Hahella chejuensis KCTC 2396: one gene and its partners. The protein of the gene in region 1 interacts with the protein of each later gene in a pairwise test. Links are inferred from orthologs where the notes say so. Each region holds a gene or a part of one and is shown in the gene's direction. Other genes may lie near its edges.

Region 1 (4,868 bases):
GGTCGCTGTGGAGAAGGAAAATGAAAGTAATAAGGACTTTTAAGCGAGAAACAGGATGTAAACTTCATTTGCGTCTGGCCCTTTTTGCATTGTTGACGGCCTTTGCTGTACCCACTCTTGCGGAGATTAATTTTTACCCGCCTGTAAATCTGTCCTATTCAGATGGTTTGAGTTTTAACCCCAGCCTGGTGACCCAAGGCGATAATCTCTTTGTAACCTGGGACGATAACAGTTCCGGGGTGAAGGAAGTGATGTTCGCGCGCTCTCGCGATAAAGGTGAAAACTACACGCCGCCGAAGCAATTGTCGTCGTCCTCCGGCCAATCCAGCGCGCCGGATGTGGCGGTGGACTCTCACGGTCGAGTGCATGTGGTGTGGCAGGATACTTTGTACGGCGCCTCTACGATTCTTTACGTGCGTTCGGAGGATGGCGGCAAAACTTTTTCCCAGGCCGTCAGCCTTTCTGGGGACGACAGCGCCTCGGTGCGGGCGGATATTCTGGTGGACTCGGGGAACGTGATCTATGTGGCCTGGACCGACACCGGGACGGAAGAAGTGATAGTGACCCAGAGCGTGGACGGAGGCGACAGTTTTCAGCAAGTCGCCAAGATGAAAGCCAACTTTGTCTCCAGCGTGCGTATGACGGCGGGAGGAGATCGGCGTATCCACGTGGCCTGGACCAACGCACAGAATATCTATCACATGTATTCCAGAAACGGCGGGCGCAGCTTCTCCCGGCCGGTGAGTATTTCCGCTAGCAGTGCGGCGTCATCTTCCGTTTCGCTGGCGGCGGATGCGGGCAGCAATGTTTACATCGGTTGGAGTGAGCAGATCAATGATGAGGCGGAGATATATGTGGCGCGATCTGAGGATGGCGGGCAGCATTTTGCGCCGCCCGGCAACATCAGCCGTAATCCGGGTTCCTCAATCGGCCCGGATTTGACCACGGATACCGACGGCGTGTTGTATGTCGTTTGGCAGGATACGACCCCGGGCAACTACGAAGCGATGTTCGCCTACTCCACAGACAGAGCCCTGACGTTTTCCCCCGCCGCCAATATATCTCCCAGTGAATTGGGGTCCCTGGTGACCAGGGTGGCGGTCAATGAGTCCGGCGGCATATTCGTCGCCTGGGACGATAATCGCAGTGGCAATTTTGAGATTATCGTGGCGCGAGGGATGCAGGGCTTGGCGGCGATCAAGAACGCCACCGCCAAGCCCTCTCCCTTCAGTCCAAACGGCGACGGCTCCAATGACACGTTGAGAGTACGCGCCGATTTCACCGCTCCGCTGCAATGGGAGGCCTCTGTCCTCACGCCGGAGGATGAGCCGGTGAACGTGTTTCGCGGCAATGGAGAGCGCTTCGACTTGACTTGGGATGGGCTGGACCACAATGGCGTAGTCACTCCGGACGGCTCTTATCGGTTCTTGATTACTGGCGTGGATCTGGACGGCGTGGCGGCGGCTCCGGCAGAAGTGTATTTCAGCGTGAACACCGTATCAGACTCGGAACCGCCGCAATTGTTGAGCTATGAGTCCAACTATGCGGAATTTGGTCCAGATGGCGATGGACGGCGCGATAACGTCACGCTTAAAGCAAGCTTCAACAAGAATCTCGATTGGACGCTTAGTTATCAAAACCGGGATGGAGTGGAATTGTTTCGTCAACAAGGCAGCGGCGTTTCGCTTGATAAAGTGTGGGACGGCCGTGATTTCAGCGGCGTTAAGGTGGCGGATGATCGTTATGTGATTGCGTTGTCAGCCACAGACACCCAGGGAATCAGTGTAAATGGCGAGTTGCGGGTGATTGTGGACACCGTCGCCCCGCAATGGGCGAATATCAGCGTCACGCCGGAAGTGATTACACCCAATGGAGATCAATCAGACGACAAGGCGCGCCTGGAGTTTGATCTCAATGAAGGCGCGTTGACGACAGTATATGTCTACGAGGCGCGAGGCGGTTCTCTGGTGCGAGAGCTGTATCGGGAGCCTTTGATTGGCGAACGCCGTGTCGCGATAGACTGGGACGGACGTTCCGGCACAGGGAATGTCGTCGCGCCGGGAAAGTACATCTTTAAAGTGTGGATGCGGGACTATGCGGCCAATCGCGCGGAGCCTTATCCAGTGGTGGCCGGCGTCACAGTGAGATAAGCGGTGGTCGCTCCGCTCGTCGAATGCGGCGGAGTGGTTTATAGTGTAGTCATTATCTACGCCGCGACGGGTCCCGTCGCGGCGGCTTGCTGTCTAATCCTATCTGCTGAATAAAATATGAAAATCCAGATCTCTGTTGAGAATAAGTTAAAAGAGGCTTTCACTCCGACGCACCTGGAGGTGATCAATGAAAGCCACATGCACAGCGTCCCCCCTAATTCGGAAACCCATTTCAAAGTGGTGTTGGTGACGCCGCAATTTACCGACATGCGTTCCGTGCAACGGCACCAGAAAGTATATGCAGTGCTGGGCGAGTTGATGCAGCAAGGCATTCACGCGCTGGCGCTGCATACCTTCACCCCGCAGGAATGGCTGGAAAAAGGCCAGGCCCCAGACTCGCCCAATTGCATGGGCGGTAGTAAAAAAGCCAAAACGGAGTAGGGCGGTCAATGAGCCAGTTCTTCCAGATTCATCAGGATAACCCGCAGGCCCGCCTGGTTCGCCAGGCGGTGGAAATCATCCACAGCGGCGGCGTTATCGTTTACCCCACGGATTCCGGTTATGCGCTGGGATGCGCCATCGGCGATAAAAACGCCGCCGACCGCATCAAGAGCATTCGCCGCCTGGACGATAAGCATAACTTTACGCTGGTGTGCCGGGATTTGAGCGATATCTCCACCTACGCCAAGGTGGACAACAGCACTTATCGACTGCTGAAAAACCATACCCCCGGCGCTTATACCTTTATTTTGACGGCGACTTCGGAAGTGCCGCGCAGGTTGCTGCATCCGAAGCGGCGTCAAATCGGCATCCGGGTGCCTGATAACCGCATTGCGCAGGCGTTGTTGGAGGAGTTAGGGGCTCCGTTGATGAGCTCTACCTTGATTATGCCCGGCGAAGAAATGCCGATGACCGATCCCTATGAGATCCGTCAGATGCTGGAGCATGCGGTGGACTTGATCATCGATGGCGGTTTCTGCGGCATGGAGCCCACCTCCGTCGTTGACCTGACCGACGATGCGCCGGTGATCTTGCGGGAAGGCGCGGGCGACGTTTCCAGTTTCTGAGAGAATGCGCCGCCGGTATCGCCGGCGGCTGACGTGATCAGCTGATGGAGATGGAGAAGGCGGAGCCGGAGTTTGCGGTCATCTCCGCGGCGGCGGACCCCATTTTGTGAAAGCGCTGTACGATGTCCTGCAGGGAATTGTTCTGTGGGTTGGAGGAAAGCAACGAACTGAATAGCGAGTTGTCGCCCCCATAGGCATTCTGCAGACGCATGACGTTCTGCACGTAATCCAGTGCGGGCTTCTGATTGCTCAGACGTACGAATGTTTGCTTGATATCCGGGTTGCGATTGATATCCGCTTCAATCTTTTGTTTGGCCTCTGTCGGAATCGCGCCGGAAATTTCCAGCGCGCCGGTTTCGCTGCGTCCCAGGCGAACCTGTCCGCGTACGCTGGTGACGCCATACTCGGCAAGCTTTTGCCTGAGCGTCTGCTGCACAAAGGCAGTATCTTGCCCGACTCCTTGTTGGAACTCTTTGATCATGACCCGGGGACGGGAGCTTTGTTCCTGCTGCTGACCCGACAGGGTCACGGTTCCTGGCTCAGGAAGATTGTCCATGGCCGCGTCGGCCTTTGTCTGCTGGGCGGCGGTGGGCTGTTTCAGGCCTTCGTACGCCTGATTTCCATATTCAAATAAAGTGCGAATTAAACCCATGACGGCTACCTTGTAATTTCTGAGTGCGTTGTTTCCGGCATTGGAAAGCGCGTATTCCTGACATATTCAGAACTTATTCAAATGCTGTGCCAGCAATCGGCCGGGAATCCAACATGACGAACGGGGCGCTATTGGCTAACATGGGCGCCTGATTGACGACTCAGAGTAGTTAAATGGCTGACACCTTTTATTGGTACGATTTCGAGACCTGGGGCGCAGATCCCCGCAGAGACAGACCTTCTCAGTTTGCGGGCGTGCGCACGGACTTGGATCTCAACCCCATCGAAAAGCCGCTGGTGATGTATTGCATGCCGGCGGAAGACGTATTGCCGCAACCGGAAGCCTGCCTGATCACCGGCATCACGCCACAGAAGGCGCTGTCCGAGGGCGTGAGCGAAGCGGAATTTATCCGCCTGATCCATGAGCAGTTCTCGCGTCCGGGAACCTGTGTGGTCGGCTACAACAGCATCCGCTTCGACGATGAAGTCACCCGCAACACGCTGTACCGCAACTTCTACGATCCATACAGCCGGGAGTGGCGCAACGGCAATTCCCGCTGGGACGTCATCGATATGGTGCGGCTTACCTACGCCATGCGGCCCGACGGCATAAACTGGCCCATGAACGCAGAAGGCGTCCCCAGTTTTCGCCTGGAAGAGCTGACCAAGGCCAATGGCGTGACCCACGAGGCGGCGCATGACGCTATGTCTGATGTGTACGCCACCATCGCTGTGGCGCGTCTGATCAAGACGGCGCAACCCAAGTTGTATGACTACGTGCTCGGCCATCGCAATAAGAAAGTTCTGGAAGGGCTGGTGGATATCGAACGCATGAAACCCCTGTTTCATGTGTCTTCCAAATTTCCGGCGGCTTTAGGCTGCTGCGCCATGGTGGCGCCCATTGCGCGTCATCCAACCAATCCCAACGGCGTGATCGTCTATGATCTGCGCGCTGATCCCTCCACCTGGACGCACTTGCCAGTGGAGAAGATTCGAGAGC
Region 2 (2,827 bases), 5.0 Mb from region 1 along the record:
CCGCGCTGATCAATGGCCAGATAGACGTTTATCCGGAATACACGGGAAATGCGGCCTTCTTCTTCGATATGGCGGACAGCCCGGTTTGGAAGGACCCGGCCAAAGCCTACGCCACCGCAAAAGAAAAAGACCTTGCCGCCAATAATTTAGTCTGGCTGCATCCCGCTGACGCCAACAACACCTGGGCGATTAGCGTACGCGGCGATTTGGCTCGAGAACAAAAACTGGCGACCCTGGATGACCTTTCCCGTTTTCTGAAAGATGGCGGAGAAATAAAGCTCGCCGCCAGCGCAGAGTTTGTGGAATCTGAGTTCGCCCTGCCCGCCTTTCAGAAAGCCTATGGCTTTCAACTGAGCGCCGACCAGTTGTTGGTATTATCCGGCGGCAACACCGCCGCGACTATACGCGCCGCCGCCCTGCGCACCAACGGCGTCAATGCGGCGATGGCGTATGGAACTGATGGCGGTCTGAGCGCTCTGGATATGGTGGTGTTGCAGGACCCGCGCAATGTGCAGCCGGTCTATGAGCCCGCAGCGGTGATCCGCGGCGAAGTGCTGAAAGCAAATCCTGACATCGGTCCAATGATTGACGCGATATTCGAAAAGCTCGACCTGACTACGCTACAACGCCTCAACGCCGACGTCGCCGTAAATGGTCTGGACCCCAAAGAAGTCGCCCGGGAGTTTCTACAATCCGCCGGACTGCTCTGACCCACACATCTCCGACGAGAAACAACAGCGCGCTGTCTGGCGCAAACCGTGTGACGCTATCCATGTCCGTCCTGGCCATAGTCGCGCTGCTGTTTCTGGATTTCGCATCCTTTCAACCTAATCGCATACTTCCTGGCGAAGGCGTTGCGTTAACGAATGCGCTTTCCCTGCAGTGGAGCCTCCCCATTTTCGGCGGAGCCGTCGCCATCGCCTTTTTATCTTGGCGCCCCACATACAACGCTTATCTCGTCATGTTGTTGACGGCGACTACAGTGATCGCCTTATTGCCGGTGATGGCGGGCGTATTCGGCCTGGAACGCGCAGCCGAAGGCCTGCGCCATGGCCGTGCAGCGCTGGGTGGCGGCTTCTGGCTCGCTGGCTTTTTTATGGCGCTGATCGTGGTTGAAGCCTGTCATAAGTTACAGGCTGGCGTCTGGCTGAAACTGGCCAGCGTCATAGTCGTGGGCGGGGCCATTGCTATCGCCTATCACTATGGCGCACTGGAAAAGTTATCCCTGGCGCAGGAGTTTCATGTCAGACAACGGCAGTTTGTCACGGAGATGGGCGCGCATTTCAGCTTGGTTTTCTGGTCAATGCTGCCCAGCGCACTGATGGGCATGGCGCTCGCCATCTGGGCGACGCGTTCGGAAAAGGCCCGGCGCGGATTATTCGGCGTGCTAAGCGTGCTGCAGACCATCCCGAGCCTGGCGCTTTTCGGACTATTGATCGCGCCTCTGAGTTACCTCGCCAACGAGTTTGAGTGGCTGCGCGCTATCGGCGTTCAGGGCATTGGCTTCACCCCGGCCTTGATCGCACTGATTGGCTACAGTCTATTACCTATGACCCGTAACGCTTACGTCGCTCTCACCGGAACCCCTGAACCCGTTCTGGAGGCTGCGCGCGGCATGGGCATGAGTGAAAGCCAGGTATTCCTGCAGGTGCGCCTGCCATTGGCGGCTCCCGTGATTCTGGAAGGACTGCGCATCATGACCGTGCAAACCATCGGCCTTACCGCCGTCGCCGCGTTAATCGGCGCCGGCGGTATGGGAACCTTCATTTTTCAGGGCTTGGGACAGGCGGCGATGGATCTGGTGCTGTTAGGCGCCATTCCCACCATTTTGTTCGCGCTTACCGCAGACGCTCTATTCGCATTTTTGACCGCCACAACCCGAGGCGCCCCATGATCCGACTGGACAACGTATCCATGCAATACGGCGAGCATTACGCCGTACGCAACCTCTCTTTAGATATCGCCAGCGGCGACTTTTGCGTGCTGGTAGGCACCTCTGGCTGTGGCAAGTCCACCACGCTAAAAATGATCAACCGACTGGCGGAGCATAGCAAAGGCCGCATTCTGATCAATAACCAGGAAATCGCCAGCTTCGAGATCAACACGCTGCGCCGACGGATTGGCTACGCCATTCAAAGCATCGGTCTGTTTCCACACTGGAACGTAGCGAAAAATATCGCCGTGGTCCCTCGCCTACTTAAATGGGAACCGCAACGCATACAAAATCGGGTTAATGAATTACTGGAGCTTTTCGCCCTCGATCCCGCCATTTTCGCCGAAAAAATGCCTCATGAATTGTCAGGAGGACAAGCGCAGCGGGTTGGCGTCGCGCGCGCGCTGGCGGCGGACCCGGACATTCTGCTCATGGACGAACCCTTCGGCGCCCTCGACCCTATCACCCGGGAAAGCCTGCAGGAAGAGATGCTGCGGATTCAATCGCAGATTAAAAAAACCATCGTATTCGTTACCCACGATATTGAAGAAGCATTGAAGCTCGCCACCCGTATTGTGGTGATGGACGCAGGTCAGATAGTCCAGTACGACACACCGGAAAATATTCTGCACCGCCCCGCGAACCCCTTCGTCGAGAATATTATCGGCAGCCAGGACCGGGGCCTGAAAGCGGCGTCCTGCAAGCAGGTGCGCGAAATCATGCGCCCCGATCCGCCCCGTATACAAGGCGTAGCGCCCCCATGCCAGGGCGCAGGCAGACTGTGGGCCGTTGATGGCGCGAACGCGCCGGTGCGATTACTGCAGGCAACCGTGGACGGCGACGCCAGCTATCGTTGGCGGGAAATCGACGTTACGCCGGACATGGGTCTGCAGG
Region 3 (2,822 bases), 3.4 Mb from region 1 along the record:
GCGAGCCAGGGTGAAACACCTCGGAGGCGACGCCTTTCGCCAAGCAGGCTCCGATAGGGACACCGTTGCCCAGGCCTTTGGCGGTGGTCACCACGTCGGGAGCGATGCCGTAGTCCTGATAGGCGAAATAAGCGCCAGTGCGGCCATTTCCGGTTTGCACTTCATCTAGCATCAGTAGCCAGCCTTTGGCGTCACACAGTTTTCTAACTGCGTGAAGGTACTCCACAGGTGCGATATTTACGCCGCCTTCACCTTGGATAGGCTCCATCAGCACTGCCACGACATTGTTGTTGGCGCGTGCGATATTCTCCAGGGTTTTCATATCATTGTATGGCGCGCGTACAAATCCAGACACCAGGGGCTCAAACCCGGCCTGGACCTTGCGGTTGCCTGTGGCGCTTAATGTGGCGAGGGTGCGGCCGTGGAAAGAGTGCTCCATAACAATGATTGAAGGAGACTCAATACCTTTCTTTTTACCATATAGGCGGGCCAGTTTGATTGCGGCCTCGTTAGCTTCGGCGCCGGAGTTGCAAAAGAAAACACTGTCCATACCGGCGACTTGACATAACAGGTCGCCCAGCTGTTGCTGTAGAGGAACCTGATAAAGATTGGAGCAGTGCAAAAGCTTCTTGGATTGGTTGCAAACCGCTTCAGATACGGCGGGGTGTGCATGTCCCAGCCCACATACGGCGATGCCGGTTACAGAGTCAAAATAGCGGTTGCCTTGAGTATCGTATAACCAGCAACCTTCTCCATGCGTAAAGGCGATGGGCAGTCTGCCATAAGTATTCATCAGGGTTGGACCGGCCATTTTCTTCGTCCTCTTATATACAACCTTAAACTCTATATATGGTTGAAAACCCTATATAACGCAAAAAGGCAGCCCCGGCTGCCTGTTCCAACAGCTATAGTATAGATAATTGTTACACATGGCAACGAAGCCCAGGGAGGCCCTGATCTGGCTCAAATTTCCTGGCTAAGAAGCGACTAATTGCCCCTGAAGAAGCGTCTCTTTTCGCGTATACTTCCGTTCCAGAAAGGGCGAAGCGCCTAATTTGCAGCGCATTAGGTCGTTGTCTGATTAAATCATCATCGCCAGCGCTTAAAAACATAGTAAAATAGTCAACCAATCACTCAATGACTGTTATTAAAGGTTAGGTTTATGGATGTCATCGAAGTTATCAAAGAGCAATTAACCAGTAATCCCATCATTCTTTTTATGAAGGGAACGCCGAATGCTCCTCAGTGCGGGTTCTCTGCTCGTACAGTTCAGGCATTGATGGCCTGCGGTGAAAAATTTGCTTATGTAAATATTCTGGAGCACCCGGAAATTCGCGAAGCGTTGAAAACCTACTCTAATTGGCCAACATATCCTCAGCTGTATATTAAAGGTGAGCTGGTTGGCGGGTGTGATATCGTCGCTGAGTTATATGAGTCCGGTGAGCTACAGGGAATGGTGAAGGGCGCTGCTGTCGCGGAATAACCATTTCGAGTATGCGATTTGGGTCTGTCGCTTTGTCTAGCTGGCGGGGGCGTAAAGTATCTGCACCAGATAACTGTAACCAAATACGCTATCTGAAGGAGGGGGGCGTTGATAGGGGTTGGCGGCGTATGCGCTGCGAATCGCTGCAGCGTCCAGCTTCTCATCTCCGCTACTTCTCTCAACTTCCGCTTTTACTAGCATGCCTGTCTCTTGAAACTGCAACTTGAGCACGACCGTGCGGGCTTCTGTAAGGTCGCTATATTCATATTGATTGTTGTACAGACGATTTTGCGCCAAGTGGCGAACAAGGTAGGGCCAGAAGGTCGAATGTGTTGACGGCTGGCTTCTCAGTAGCTCCAGAATAGACGCGTCCATCTCATACGCTTCGCTTTCCGGCCTGTTGGGCTTTTTGTCGGCGGACTCCGACTCGCCTTTAAACAGGTTGCTTACCCAGTTCAGGTTGGTGCGATTTGCATTCAGGCGAGGTATTCCCGAAAAAGTATCTTGTTGCGAGCCCTTCCACGGGAGTGTGTCGTCAACAATATCCTTTGGCGCCTCGGTTTGCGCAGGCATACTTTGAGTTTGTTGAGTTCCAGGAGTGCTAACCGTCCGGGCGTTGAGAGTGATTGTGATTGTTGGATTTTCTTTCTGTGGAAGCTGAATGGAAAAGAGCAGGAACAGTATGCCTGCGTGAGCAAGGATAGATAAGAAAATGGCGTTGGCGGCGCATCCACCGTTAAATTCACTGTCAGGCATAAAACACATGGGGCTTGAGGTCTGTAGCGAATTTAACTTATTTCCTAAGGCGGTAGAAATGAGTTTGCGTCAGTTATGTGAAGCGGGTAGTCCTATTCCGCTTCACGCAGCTTTACCTGACATCTTTCGCAGGTTGCCGATAACGGCATTCATCGCTCTGTCGAATAGAAGGCCTTCTTCCAGCGCTTTGATGCGTCCTTTGCGTAACTCATGCGCCAATTCGCCTCGGGTTTTCTCGACGACCTTCAAGCCTAAGCGATTAACGAATATGTAGGTATCGGAATCCTCAATTTTTGTGGACAGCTTGCATCTGAAGCGGGTTCCATTAACGAGTGAGAACTCAATCCAAGCTCCGCACTCCATTTCATCTATTTTGGTCAGATATTCCGCCAGCGCAGCGTCTTCGTACTCGCTCTGCCGTTCTACGGCTGTCTTTATAGCAGGGGTGAGTTTTTGCTCTATGACTGCTGCGACAGGAGCCGGTGGCTTAGGCGCATCGTTTTGCGCGCTGGTTATAGATTGTTGCTTGAAGGTTTCTGTCAGCGCCTTCTTCAGCTCTCCCAGCATGTGTTCAAGCTTGGCG

What was found. Proteins that work in one complex are often made in the same cells at the same time.
Region 2: the proteins of HCH_RS22480 (region 1) and HCH_RS00735 interact in binary tests that used the Escherichia coli proteins (3 or more experiments, as listed by UniProt). The link is inferred for Hahella chejuensis KCTC 2396 from one-to-one orthologs.
Region 3: the proteins of HCH_RS22480 (region 1) and grxD interact in binary tests that used the Escherichia coli proteins (3 or more experiments, as listed by UniProt). The link is inferred for Hahella chejuensis KCTC 2396 from one-to-one orthologs.

The regions. Positions count from the first base shown.
Region 1 is NC_007645.1:5,145,347-5,150,214, reverse strand. Bases 1,146-3,929 are described here. They hold HCH_RS22480 (BolA family protein), read left to right. Parts: upstream 1,146-2,267; coding sequence 2,268-2,591; downstream 2,592-3,929. Other genes in these bases: HCH_RS22470 (hypothetical protein), read right to left, coding at 3,255-3,869; HCH_RS22475 (L-threonylcarbamoyladenylate synthase), read left to right, coding at 2,600-3,217; HCH_RS22485 (exo-alpha-sialidase), read left to right, coding at 1,146-2,150. Also shown: HCH_RS35055 (hypothetical protein), read left to right, coding at 1-43; more of HCH_RS22485, read left to right, coding at 69-1,145; sbcB (exodeoxyribonuclease I), read left to right, coding at 4,043-4,868. UniProt on the Escherichia coli protein: Transcriptional regulator that plays an important role in general stress response. Has many effects on cell morphology, cell growth and cell division. Acts by regulating the transcription of many genes, including dacA (PBP-5), dacC (PBP-6), ampC and mreB.
Region 2 is NC_007645.1:173,357-176,183, reverse strand. It holds HCH_RS00735 (ABC transporter permease), read left to right. Parts: upstream 1-760; coding sequence 761-1,894; downstream 1,895-2,827. Other genes in the region: HCH_RS00730 (ABC transporter ATP-binding protein), read left to right, coding at 1,891-2,827; osmF (glycine betaine ABC transporter substrate-binding protein OsmF), read left to right, coding at 1-710.
Region 3 is NC_007645.1:1,787,571-1,790,392, forward strand. It holds grxD (Grx4 family monothiol glutaredoxin), read left to right. Parts: upstream 1-1,162; coding sequence 1,163-1,483; downstream 1,484-2,822. Other genes in the region: HCH_RS07985 (aspartate aminotransferase family protein), read right to left, coding at 1-811; HCH_RS07995 (TonB C-terminal domain-containing protein), read right to left, coding at 1,520-2,239; HCH_RS08000 (DUF1631 domain-containing protein), read right to left, coding at 2,342-2,822. UniProt on the Escherichia coli protein: Monothiol glutaredoxin involved in the biogenesis of iron-sulfur clusters.